Regions from separate parts of the Streptomyces sp. NPDC098789 genome, predicted to be linked through region 1. Evidence: riboswitches for the same ligand, from Rfam matches in the RefSeq annotation. Region 1 holds a riboswitch; each other region holds the start of a gene.
What was found. A riboswitch is a leader RNA that binds a small molecule or an ion and turns the genes downstream of it on or off. The one in region 1 is predicted to bind cobalamin.
Positions count from the first base shown of each region.

Region 2: it holds a riboswitch for cobalamin, as region 1 does, so the genes downstream of both, metE (5-methyltetrahydropteroyltriglutamate--homocysteine S-methyltransferase) here and ACIQWR_RS12700 (DUF4430 domain-containing protein) in region 1, are expected to answer to the same signal.
Region 3: it holds a riboswitch for cobalamin, as region 1 does, so the genes downstream of both, ACIQWR_RS11470 (ABC transporter substrate-binding protein) here and ACIQWR_RS12700 (DUF4430 domain-containing protein) in region 1, are expected to answer to the same signal.

Region 1 covers NZ_JBIWAJ010000005.1:24,714-27,979, reverse strand. The annotation lists gene ACIQWR_RS12705 (ABC transporter ATP-binding protein) at 1-1,378, opposite strand, end outside; gene ACIQWR_RS12700 (DUF4430 domain-containing protein) at 1,519-2,007, opposite strand; cobalamin riboswitch at 2,048-2,186, opposite strand; gene ACIQWR_RS12695 (immune inhibitor A domain-containing protein) at 2,253-3,266, opposite strand, start outside.
Region 2 covers NZ_JBIWAJ010000003.1:188,492-191,757, reverse strand. The annotation lists gene aceB (malate synthase A) at 1-615, shown strand, start outside; gene ACIQWR_RS08360 (3-hydroxybutyryl-CoA dehydrogenase) at 612-1,535, shown strand; cobalamin riboswitch at 1,756-1,908, shown strand; gene metE (5-methyltetrahydropteroyltriglutamate--homocysteine S-methyltransferase) at 2,125-3,266, shown strand, end outside.
Region 3 covers NZ_JBIWAJ010000004.1:309,756-313,021, reverse strand. The annotation lists tRNA gene ACIQWR_RS11480 (tRNA-Trp) at 1-16, shown strand, start outside; gene ACIQWR_RS11475 (peptidoglycan-binding protein) at 102-914, opposite strand; cobalamin riboswitch at 1,079-1,214, shown strand; gene ACIQWR_RS11470 (ABC transporter substrate-binding protein) at 1,273-2,280, shown strand; gene ACIQWR_RS11465 (FecCD family ABC transporter permease) at 2,244-3,266, shown strand, end outside.

The sequences.
Region 1 (3,266 bases):
GCGCCGCCTTGGCGCGGTGGTCCAGGCCGCGCGTCGGCTCGTCCAGCAACAGCACCCCCGGCGTCGCGGAGAGCCGGACGGCGAGGACGAGCGCCAGCTTCTGGCCCTCGGAGAGGTCCCGCGGGTGCATGGCGTCGTCGACCCCGGGCGCCAGCAGGTCCAGCAGCTCCCGCGCGGAGCGCACGCCGGAGGCGGCCGACTCCACGTCCACCTGGGCGAGTTCCTGCCGTACGGTCACCCGGCTCAGCAGGTCGGTGGGCGTCTGGGTGACCATCGCGACCAGGTGCCGGACCTCGGCGGCCGGGAGCGTCCCGGGGTCCCGACCCCCCTCGCCCCCGACCGTCACCGTGCCCGAACGCCGCGGCCCCGACCCGTGCAGGGCGTGGAGCAGCGAGGATTTGCCGCAGCCGCCCGGTCCCATCAGGGCGGTGACCTCCCCGGCGCGCAGCACCAGGTCCACCTTGTGCACCGCGGGCAGCCCCATGTGCGTCACGGTCAGCCCGCCGGCCCGCAGCGCCTCGCCCCCGCCCGCCGGTGCGGCGGGGCGCACCGGAGCCGGTGTCCGCCCGGCCAGTCGGGTCCGCAGCCGGGCCGCGGCCGGGCGCGCCTCCTGGTCCGACAGTGGCAGGGGGGTCCAGCCCGCGAGCCGCCCCAGCTCCACCACGGGCGGCGCGACCGTCGACGTACGGAAGACCTCGGCGGGCCGCCCGGACACCACGGTCCCGTCCCCGGGGAGGTGGATCACCCGGTCCGCGTACTGCGCGACCCGCTCCAGCCGGTGCTCGGAGAGCAGCACCGTCATCCGCAGTTCGCGCACCAGTCGGGTGACGACCGCCAGCACCTCCTCGGCCGCCGCCGGGTCGAGGGCCGAGGTCGGCTCGTCCAGCACCAGCACCCGGGGGTGCGCGGTCAGCACGGAACCGATGGCCACGCGCTGCTGCTGGCCGCCGGACAGCTCGTGCAGCGGTCGGTGGCGCAGCCCGGTCAGGTCCAGCAGGGCGAGGGTCTCCTCGATCCGCGCGCGCCGCACGGCCGCTTCCACGGAGAGCTGTCCCATCGCGTAGGCCAGCTCCTCCTCGACGGTGTCGGTGACGAAGCCGTCGAGCGGATCCTGGCCCACCACACCGACCAGGTCCACGAGTTCACGCGGTGGATGCTCGGCCGTGTCCCGGCCGCCGACGGTCACCCGGCCGTACAGGGTGCCGCCGGTGAAGTGCGGGACGAGTCCGTTGACCGTACCCAGCAGCGTCGACTTGCCGACGCCGGTGCGCCCGACGACCAGGCACAACTCGCCTTCCTCGACGGTCAGATTCACGTCCCGCAGCACGGATCGGGGCGCGTCGTCGTACTTCACACTGACGTTCTCGAAGCTGATCACGGGGATTCCTTGGCGGTGCGGACCAACTCTGGGGCTACAGAGGTCGGTTGAGGTAGCTCGGATGGTAACCGACACCCTTGACGGGGAGTACCCGCCGAAGCACACGCGTCCCGCGCCGAAGGAATCCCCGTGGCCGCCCGCTAGAAGGAGGTCCAGGTGAAGGCGACCTCGTCACCCGTCTTGATCTTGAACTGGCAGCCGCCGACCGGGGTGGAGGCGCCGTTCACCGAGATGTTCCAGTACGCCGTGCCCCCGCCGGAGACGTTCTTGACGGTGTCCACCGAGAAGTCGTCGAACGACGCGTACCAGGTGCCGTCCCAGCCGAAGTGGCGCTGGCGGGCCGCGTCGTCGAGGGCGGCGGTGGGCGTGGGGACCGGGCTCGGGTTCTGCGCGCCGTTGGTGCCGTCGCACTTGTGGGTGCCGCCGGTCGCGGTCGTCACCTCGTGCCCCTTGGTCAGCACCAGGCCCTTGAAGAGGTTGCCGTCGGGGCCCTGCACGGTGAGGCGCACCAGGACCGGGGCGTTGGTGCGGGCGGCGGTCGTGTGGGCGACGGCCGGAGCGGCGGCCGTCAGTGCCAGCCCGAGGGCGGCGGCGGTGACGGCGGTACGGCGTATGAGCATGCTGCGCATGGCGGGGTGCCTTTCTTCGCGCTGTAGTCCGTGACAGTGGAAGCGTTCGGCGTGCCGTGGCAGGTGCTCCGACTCGCGGCCCGCCGCCCCGAGGGGCAACGGGCCGCACACGGTTGCAGGTCAGCGCCGGATTCGCACCGGCTTCCCCTGGTCACGCACGCATGAAGTTGTGGATCGTACGGCCGCCGGGATCCGGTCACCCGGGCCCGATCGGCCGTGCACGGTCATCATAGGGGCACGTCGGGTCAGGGCGAGGGGCTCACCTGCACGGTGGTCAGCGCCCCGCCCGACGCCTCCTTGACCACCGCGATCCGGGTCCCGGTGTCCGGCACCTTCACCCCGACCTGCGGCAGATCGGCGTTCCAGTAGCCGCCGTGCCGGTCGTCGAAGACGGGCACGCCCGGCCGGGCGGGCACCACCAGCGGCGCTCCCGCCTTGTGCAGCACGATCCGGTCGCTCGGCCGCAGCGAGAACGTCGCGTCGAAGGTCTGCGCCCGCGCGTTGACGAGCGACCCGTCCGTGAACCGCAGCGCCCCGGGCCGGGCGTCGACCGGCAGCAGCAGGCCGCCGCCGGGGTGCGCCTTGGTGGTGTTGTCGCTGTACGCGGTGTCCCACAGCCAGATCAACACGCCCTGCTGGTAGGGGTAGAACTCCACCGAGTCGTCGCCCTGCCCGAAGTTGTACGGTCCCGTTCTGAGGTACTCGCCGAAGCCGGTGTAGCGCCGGTTCTCCACCACGTAGGCACGCGGGTGCTGCTCGGTTCCGTAACGGCCTTCGGTGCGCGACCACTTGATTGCCGTCCAGCCGTTCGCCCCCTGCTCCGCGCCGTCGCGCAGCAGCTCGCGGCCGTCCGCGGTGATCCGCAGGTCGTCGAAGGCGACGCCCTTGCCGTGGGTGTTGCTGTCCGAGGTCACCCGCAGTCGCAGCGAGACGTGTCCGCCCGCGTACGCGCCCAGCGGCACGCCGAGTTCGGTCCAGCCGCCCGAGGCGCCGGAGATCCCCTTGGCGGGGATCGCGGCGCCGCCGACCGTGCCGGGCAACGCCGCCCAGGTGGTCCCGCCGTCGGTGGAGGCCTCCACGGTCAGGAAGTCGAAGTCCTGCTCCACGTCGTACCAGACCCGGGCGTCGAGCCGGGCCGGGGCGCCGGCCGCGAGCCCGGTGAGGTCGACGGAGCGCGTGAGCGTGTTGTCCATGAAGTCGCCGGTGCCGCTCCACCACTGGGCCGCGCCCTCGTAGGGATCGGCCAGCTCGGTACGGGT
Region 2 (3,266 bases), on a different contig from region 1:
ATCGGCGGCATGTCCGCACACGTCCCCGGGAAGGACGCGGCCGCGAACGAGGCGGCGCTCGCCAAGGTCCGGCTCGACAAGGAGCGCGAGGCCGAGGACGGGTTCGACGGCTCCTGGGTCGCCCACCCCGCCCTGGTGCCCGTCTGCCGCACGGTCTTCGACGCCGTGCTCGCCGACCGGCCGCACCAGCTCGACCGTACGCGTGAGGACGTCCGGGTCACCGCGGCCGACCTGCTGTCGGTCCGGCGGGTCGCGGGCCCGCCCACGGCCGAAGGCATCCGTGCCAACGTCGCCGTCGCCCTCCGGTACTTCGACGCGTGGCTGCGCGGCAGCGGCGCCGTCGCCCTGTACGGGCTGATGGAGGACGCGGCGACCGCGGAGATCGCGCGGGTCCAGCTCTGGCAGTGGCTGCGCCACGGCACGGCCGACCGCGCGGGCGTGCGGGAGATCCTCGACGCGCAGTGCGCCGCGCTCGCGAAGGAGGATCCGGACGCCCGGGTCGCCGAGGCGCGCGCCGTCCTCGAGCGGACGGCGCTCCAGCGGGACCTACCGGCCTTCTTCACCCCCGACGCGTACGCCCGCCACCTCGTCCGCCGTCCGGAGGCCCGCGCATGAGCGCCGCCAGTGACAGCAGCGCCACAGCCACAGCCACAGCCGCCACCGGCGCGGGCGCGGCGATCCGCAGGGTCGGCGTCGTCGGCGGCGGCCAGATGGGCGCGGGCATCGCCGAGGTCTGTGCCCGTGCGGGCCTCGACACCGTGGTGTGCGAGACCGACGCCGCGGCCGCCCTGGCCGCCCGCGAACGCGTGGCCGTCTCCCTCGAACGCGCCGTCCAGCGCGGCAAACTGGACCGGCTCACCGCCGAGGACGCCCTGGCCCGGCTCGTCTTCTCCGGCAGCCTGGACGACCTCGCCGACCGGCAGCTCGTGATCGAGGCGGTGGTGGAGGACGCGGCCGTGAAGACCGAGACCTTCGCCACCCTCGACAAGATCGTCGAGGACCCGGGGGCGGTCCTGGCCACCAACACCTCCGCCATCCCCGTCATGCGACTGGCCATGGCCACCGGCCGCGCCGACCGCGTCGTGGGCCTGCACTTCTTCAACCCGGTGCCCGTCCTGCCCCTCGTGGAGATCGTGTCCTCGCTGCACACCACCCGCGAGACCGTGGAGACGGTGGAGGCGTTCGCCCGCGACGCGCTCGGCAAGACGGCCGTCCGCTCGCAGGACCGGGCCGGCTTCGTCGTCAACGCGCTCCTCGTCCCCTACCTGCTCTCGGCCATTCGGATGGCCGAATCGGGCTTCGCCACCGCCGCGGACGTCGACGCGGCCATGGAGCTGGGATGCGCCCACCCCATGGGCCCCCTGAAGCTCGCCGACCTCATCGGCCTGGACACCGTCGCGGCCATCGCGGAGTCCCTCTACGCCGAGTTCAAGGAGCCGCTCCACGCCCCGCCACCGCTGCTCCGGCGCATGGTCCAGGCGGGTCTGCTGGGCCGCAAGAGCGGCCGCGGGTTCCATACCTACGACCGGGGCTGACGAGGGACCCGGTGGTACGGCTCCCGGGTTGAGGGACCCGGGAGGCACGGAGCAGGAGCGCGCGGTGGCCCGGTGAGCCACCGCGCGCTCCCTGCGCGTCGGCCGCGGGGTGTCTCATCTCACCGTCCGGGATGTGGTCAACATCCGCCCGACCGGGCCGCGTCGACCTAAGCTGACCCCCAGCAGCTGGTTCGCCCCGTCCGCCAGGCGGGATGCGTCGTAAGAGGGAACCCGGTGGGAATCCGGGACTGCCCCGCAGCGGTGAGCGGGAACGACCGCCGTCATACGCACTGGACCCGTACGGGTCTGGGAAGCGACGGCCACTAGGTGCCCGCCGGGAGACCGGCAGGCGCGCCCGCAAGTCCGAAGACCTGCCCGTTGCCCGCGCACGCACGGTCGTGCGCGGATTTCCTGGTGACCTCGTGGGCGGGTCGGTCGGGGGCGCCCCGGACCTGTTCCGGGGGAACGACGGACGGTCGCAGCCGGTGCCTCGCGCACGGCGGTGCGACGGGCCGTCCGCTCTGCCACCCCTTCGCGCCTCGCGTCCGTCACCGGGACTCATGGAGACGTACTCGCGAAGGAGAGTTCCGTGACACCCGAGAACACCACCCGTTCCACCACCGCCCGTTCCGCCACCTCCGCGGCCGCGCCGGACCCGGCCGTACGGGCCACCGTCCACGGCTACCCCCGGCAGGGGCAGAACCGGGAACTGAAGAAGGCCGTCGAGGGCTACTGGAAGGGCCGGGTCGAGGCCGACGCCCTCCGGGCGACCGCCGCGACCCTGCGCCGGACCCACTGGCAGCAGCTGGCCGAAGCGGGCATCGGCGAGGTGCCCACCGGTGACTTCTCGTACTACGACCACGTCCTCGACACCAGCGTCATGGTCGGCGCCGTCCCGCCCCGCCACCGCGCCGCCGTCGAAGCGGACCCGCTGGACGGCTACTTCGCCATGGCCCGCGGCACCCAGGACGTGGCGCCGCTGGAGATGACCAAGTGGTTCGACACCAACTACCACTACCTGGTCCCTGAGCTGGGCCCCGACACCGAGTTCACCGCCGACTCCGCCAAGCAGGTCGCCGAGCTGAAGGAGGCCCTGGCGCTCGGGCTGAACGCCCGCCCGGTGCTGGTCGGACCGGTCACCTATCTCCTGCTGGCCAAGCCCGCCCCGGGCGTGCCCGAGGACTTCCAGCCGATCACCCTGCTCGACCGGCTGCTGCCCGTCTACGCCGAGGTGCTCGCCGACCTGCGCGCGGCGGGCGCCCAGTGGGTCCAGCTCGACGAGCCGGCCCTGGTCCAGGACCGCACCCCGGCCGAGTTGGGCGCGGCCGCCCGCACCTACCGCGAACTGGGCGGGCTGGCCGAACGCCCCAAGCTGCTCGTCGCCTCGTACTTCGACCGGCTCGGCGAGGCGCTGGCGGTCCTGGCCAAGGCACCCGTCGACGGTCTCGCCCTCGACTTCACCGACCGGGCCGCCGGCAACCTCGCCGACCTGGCCGCTGTCGGCGGCCTGCCCGGGAAGCGCCTGGTCGCGGGCGTGGTCAACGGCCGCAACGTCTGGATCAACGACCACGAGGCCTCCCTCGCCACGCTCGGCACCCTGCTCGGTCTCGCGGGCAGCGTCGACGTCTCCTCCTCCTGCTCCCTCCTGCACGTTCCGCTGGACGTCACCGCCGAGCGCGACGTCGACCCCCAGGTGCGGCGCTGGCTGGCCTTCGCCCGGCAGAAGACCGC
Region 3 (3,266 bases), on a different contig from region 1:
AGTCCTGCCGCCCCTGCAAGGGAAACCCTCCGAAGCCCGGGGTGAACGCGCCGCGTTCACCCCGGGCTTCGGGCGTTCAGGTGGTCCACGGGGCGTTCGGCTCAGACGTTGGGGACCTGGAGGAGGTCCCAGGTGGTACGGCCGGGGGGCCAGGTGGCGGCGGCCCCGGTGAAGCCGCACGTGCGCTGCCACGCCTCGTAGCTGGTCTTGTCACCGCGGCCGATGACGTCCTTGTTGCGGCTCGACTCGTACCGGTCGCACCCCACGGCGACCAGGCGGTCGTGCATGGCCGAGACGATCGGCGAGCGGCGGCCCGTGGTGAACCAGGCCGCGCCCGGGAACGGCTCGAAGGTGGGCGCGGTGACGGGTGGCGCCCAGCGCCAGGCGGTGATGGCGGACCCGCCGCGGGGGTCCTGGGGGTCGGCGGTCGGCGGGCACTCGCCGTCCGGGTAGCGGGGGGCGAAGTAGCCGGTGACGTAGCTGCTGCGGCGGGGGTTGGAGTGCGACCAGACGCCGTTGCCCTGCCCGTGGTCCACGGCCCCGGCCCGGATGGAGTTGCCGCCCTTGGTGTACACGGTGTCCGCGTCGAAACCGGTGACCATCTCGGTGTGCGCGCCGTTGCCGAAGTTCACCCACGCGCCGGCGCTGGGGTACGCGGACCACTGGCCGCGGCGCTGCGCCCAGTCGCTGAACGCCGAGACGTTGTCGACTTTGGGCACGATCGCGTCGAGACCGGCGTCGTGGTAGGTGCACCAGTCGAAGATGACGCACCACGCGACTCCGTCCTCGCCGAACTCGCGGCCCCAACGGGTGTAGTTGTCCCAGCCGACGGTGCTGTTCCAGCCTTCGTAGATCTGCTCGGGTACGGACATCAGGTGGTCGGTGAGCTGTCGCCACTCGGGTGAGGTGCTCATGGGGGGTCCTCCGGGTGTGACGGAGCCGTCGATTTCCGAAGTGGTCCCCAGCAATGAGGCGGCCAATGCGTCCCTGAGCTGCTGTATCGATTCAGCTCGGTCGGCGGCCCAGGGGGCTCCGCGGCCGGCGCGGGCGGTCGGGCGCCGGCACCCGGGCGCGGATGGTCTGGCAGAATTGTCCGGGTTACCCCCGGGCGGCGCGTACCAGGAAACCGGTGTGAAACCGGTACGGTCCCGCCACTGTGACCGGGCCCTCGCGGGTCCGGGAGTCAGACACTGACGTGCCGCCCTTTCCTTGTCGATTTCCTTTCGACTTCCTTTTGACCCGGGGACGAGGATCCCCAGGAGAGGCTCCGTCATGTCGCGTTTCCGCGCCGCCCTGCGCGCGCTCACCCCGCTCGCCCCCCTGACCCTCCTGATACCGCTCGTCGCCTGCGGCGCCGCCGAGGAGGGGGCTACGGGCGACGGCGCGCCGCGGCCGACGTCCGGCGCCGCGGGGTTCCCGTACACCGTGACCAACTGCGGTGTGACCACGACGTACCGGGAACCGCCCCGGCGCGCCGTCGCCATGAACCAGCACGCCACCGAGGTGCTGCTCGCCCTCGGCCTCGGCGACCGGATGGCCGGCACCGCCTACCTCGACGACGCCGTCCTGCCCGCGTACCGGCCCGCCTACGACAAGATCAAGGTGTTGGCGAAGGAGTACCCGTCGAAGGAGCTGCTCCTCGGCGCCAACCCCGACTTCGTCTACGGCGGTTACTCCAGCGCCTTCGACAAGTCCCAGGGGCGCGACCGCGAGACGCTGGGGAAGAGCGGTATCAACACCCGTCTCAGCGTGGAGTACTGCACCCAGGGCCCGGTCCGCTTCGAGCAGCTGAAGACCGAGATCACCGAGGTGGCCCGTACCTTCGGGGTGCCCGACCGGGGCGCGCGGCTGATCGAGGACGAGCAGCGCCGCATCGACGCCGTCGCGGCGCGCGTGAAGGACAAGGCGCGCCCGACCGTCTTCGTCTACGACTCCGGGGAGACGGCGGCCTTCACCTCGGGCGGCAACGGCATCGGCAACGAGATCGTCTCCCTGGCGGGCGGGACGAACGCCTTCGCCGACCTGAAGGACACCTTCGGCGATGTCTCCTGGGAGAAGGTCATCGAGCGCAAGCCCGATACCGTGCTGATCTACGACTACGGCGGGACCGGCGTCGAAGCCAAGAAGCAGCGCCTGTTGAACGACCCGGCCCTCGCCCAGGTTCCCGCGATCAGGGACCGGCGGTTCGTCGTCCTGCCGCTGTCCTCGGCCGTGCTCGGGGTGCGCGTCGCCGACGCCGTCGAATCCCTCGCCGGGCAGCTGCACCCCGACGCCCGGTGAGGGCGGACCGCCGCCGCACCCCGCTCGTCCTCGTCCTCCTCGCCCTCGCGCTCGCCGCCTGCGCGGTGGCGGGACTGGCGCTGGGGCCGGTGCGGATCGCTCCCGGCCAGGTGCTGGAGATCGTGGCCGACGGACCGAGCCCCGGCGCCTTCGCCTCCATCGTGTGGGACGTCCGGATGCCGCGCGTGCTGCTGGCGGCCGTGGTCGGAGCCGGACTGGCCGTGACGGGCGCCGTGTTGCAGGCCCTCGTGCGCAATCAGCTCGCCGACCCGTTCCTGCTCGGCGCGTCCTCCGGGGCCTCCGCGGGCGCCGTGGCCGTCATCGTGCTCGGCCTCGGCGCGGGCGTCGCGACCAGCGTCACGCTGCCCCTGGCCGCGTTCGTCGGATCGCTCGGCGCGTTGGTCACCGTGTACGCCCTGGCCCGGCGCGGCGGGACCATGACCACCGGGCGGCTGATCCTCGCCGGGGTCGCCGTCCAGTACATCCTGTCCGCGCTGACCAGTCTGGTGCTGGTCCTCTCGGCGCGGGCCGAGGAGGTCCGCTCCATCCTCTTCTGGACGCTCGGCGGCCTCGGCGGGGCGCGTTGGGACGAGCTGGCCCTGCCCGCGGCCGTCCTGGCCGTGGGGACCGGGCTGCTGCTCGGCCTCGCCCGGCCGCTGGACCTGCTGCTCGCAGGCGAGGAGGACGCGCGGACCCTCGGGCTCGACACCGGTCGCTTCCGGGCCGCCGTCTTCGTGCTGACCTCCCTGGTCATCGGAGTGCTGGTGGCCTTCAGCGGTGCGATCGGTTTCGTCGGGCTGATGGTTCCCCATGCCGCCCGGATGGTCGTCGGCGCCGGGCACCGGGCGCTGCTGCCGGTGGCCGCGCTGGGCGGGGCCGTGTTCCTGATGCTGGCCGACCTGGTCGCCCGTACCGCGGCCGCGCCCGAGGAGATTCCGGTCGGCGTCGTCACCGCGCTGGTCGGCGGGCCGTTCTTCCTGTGGATG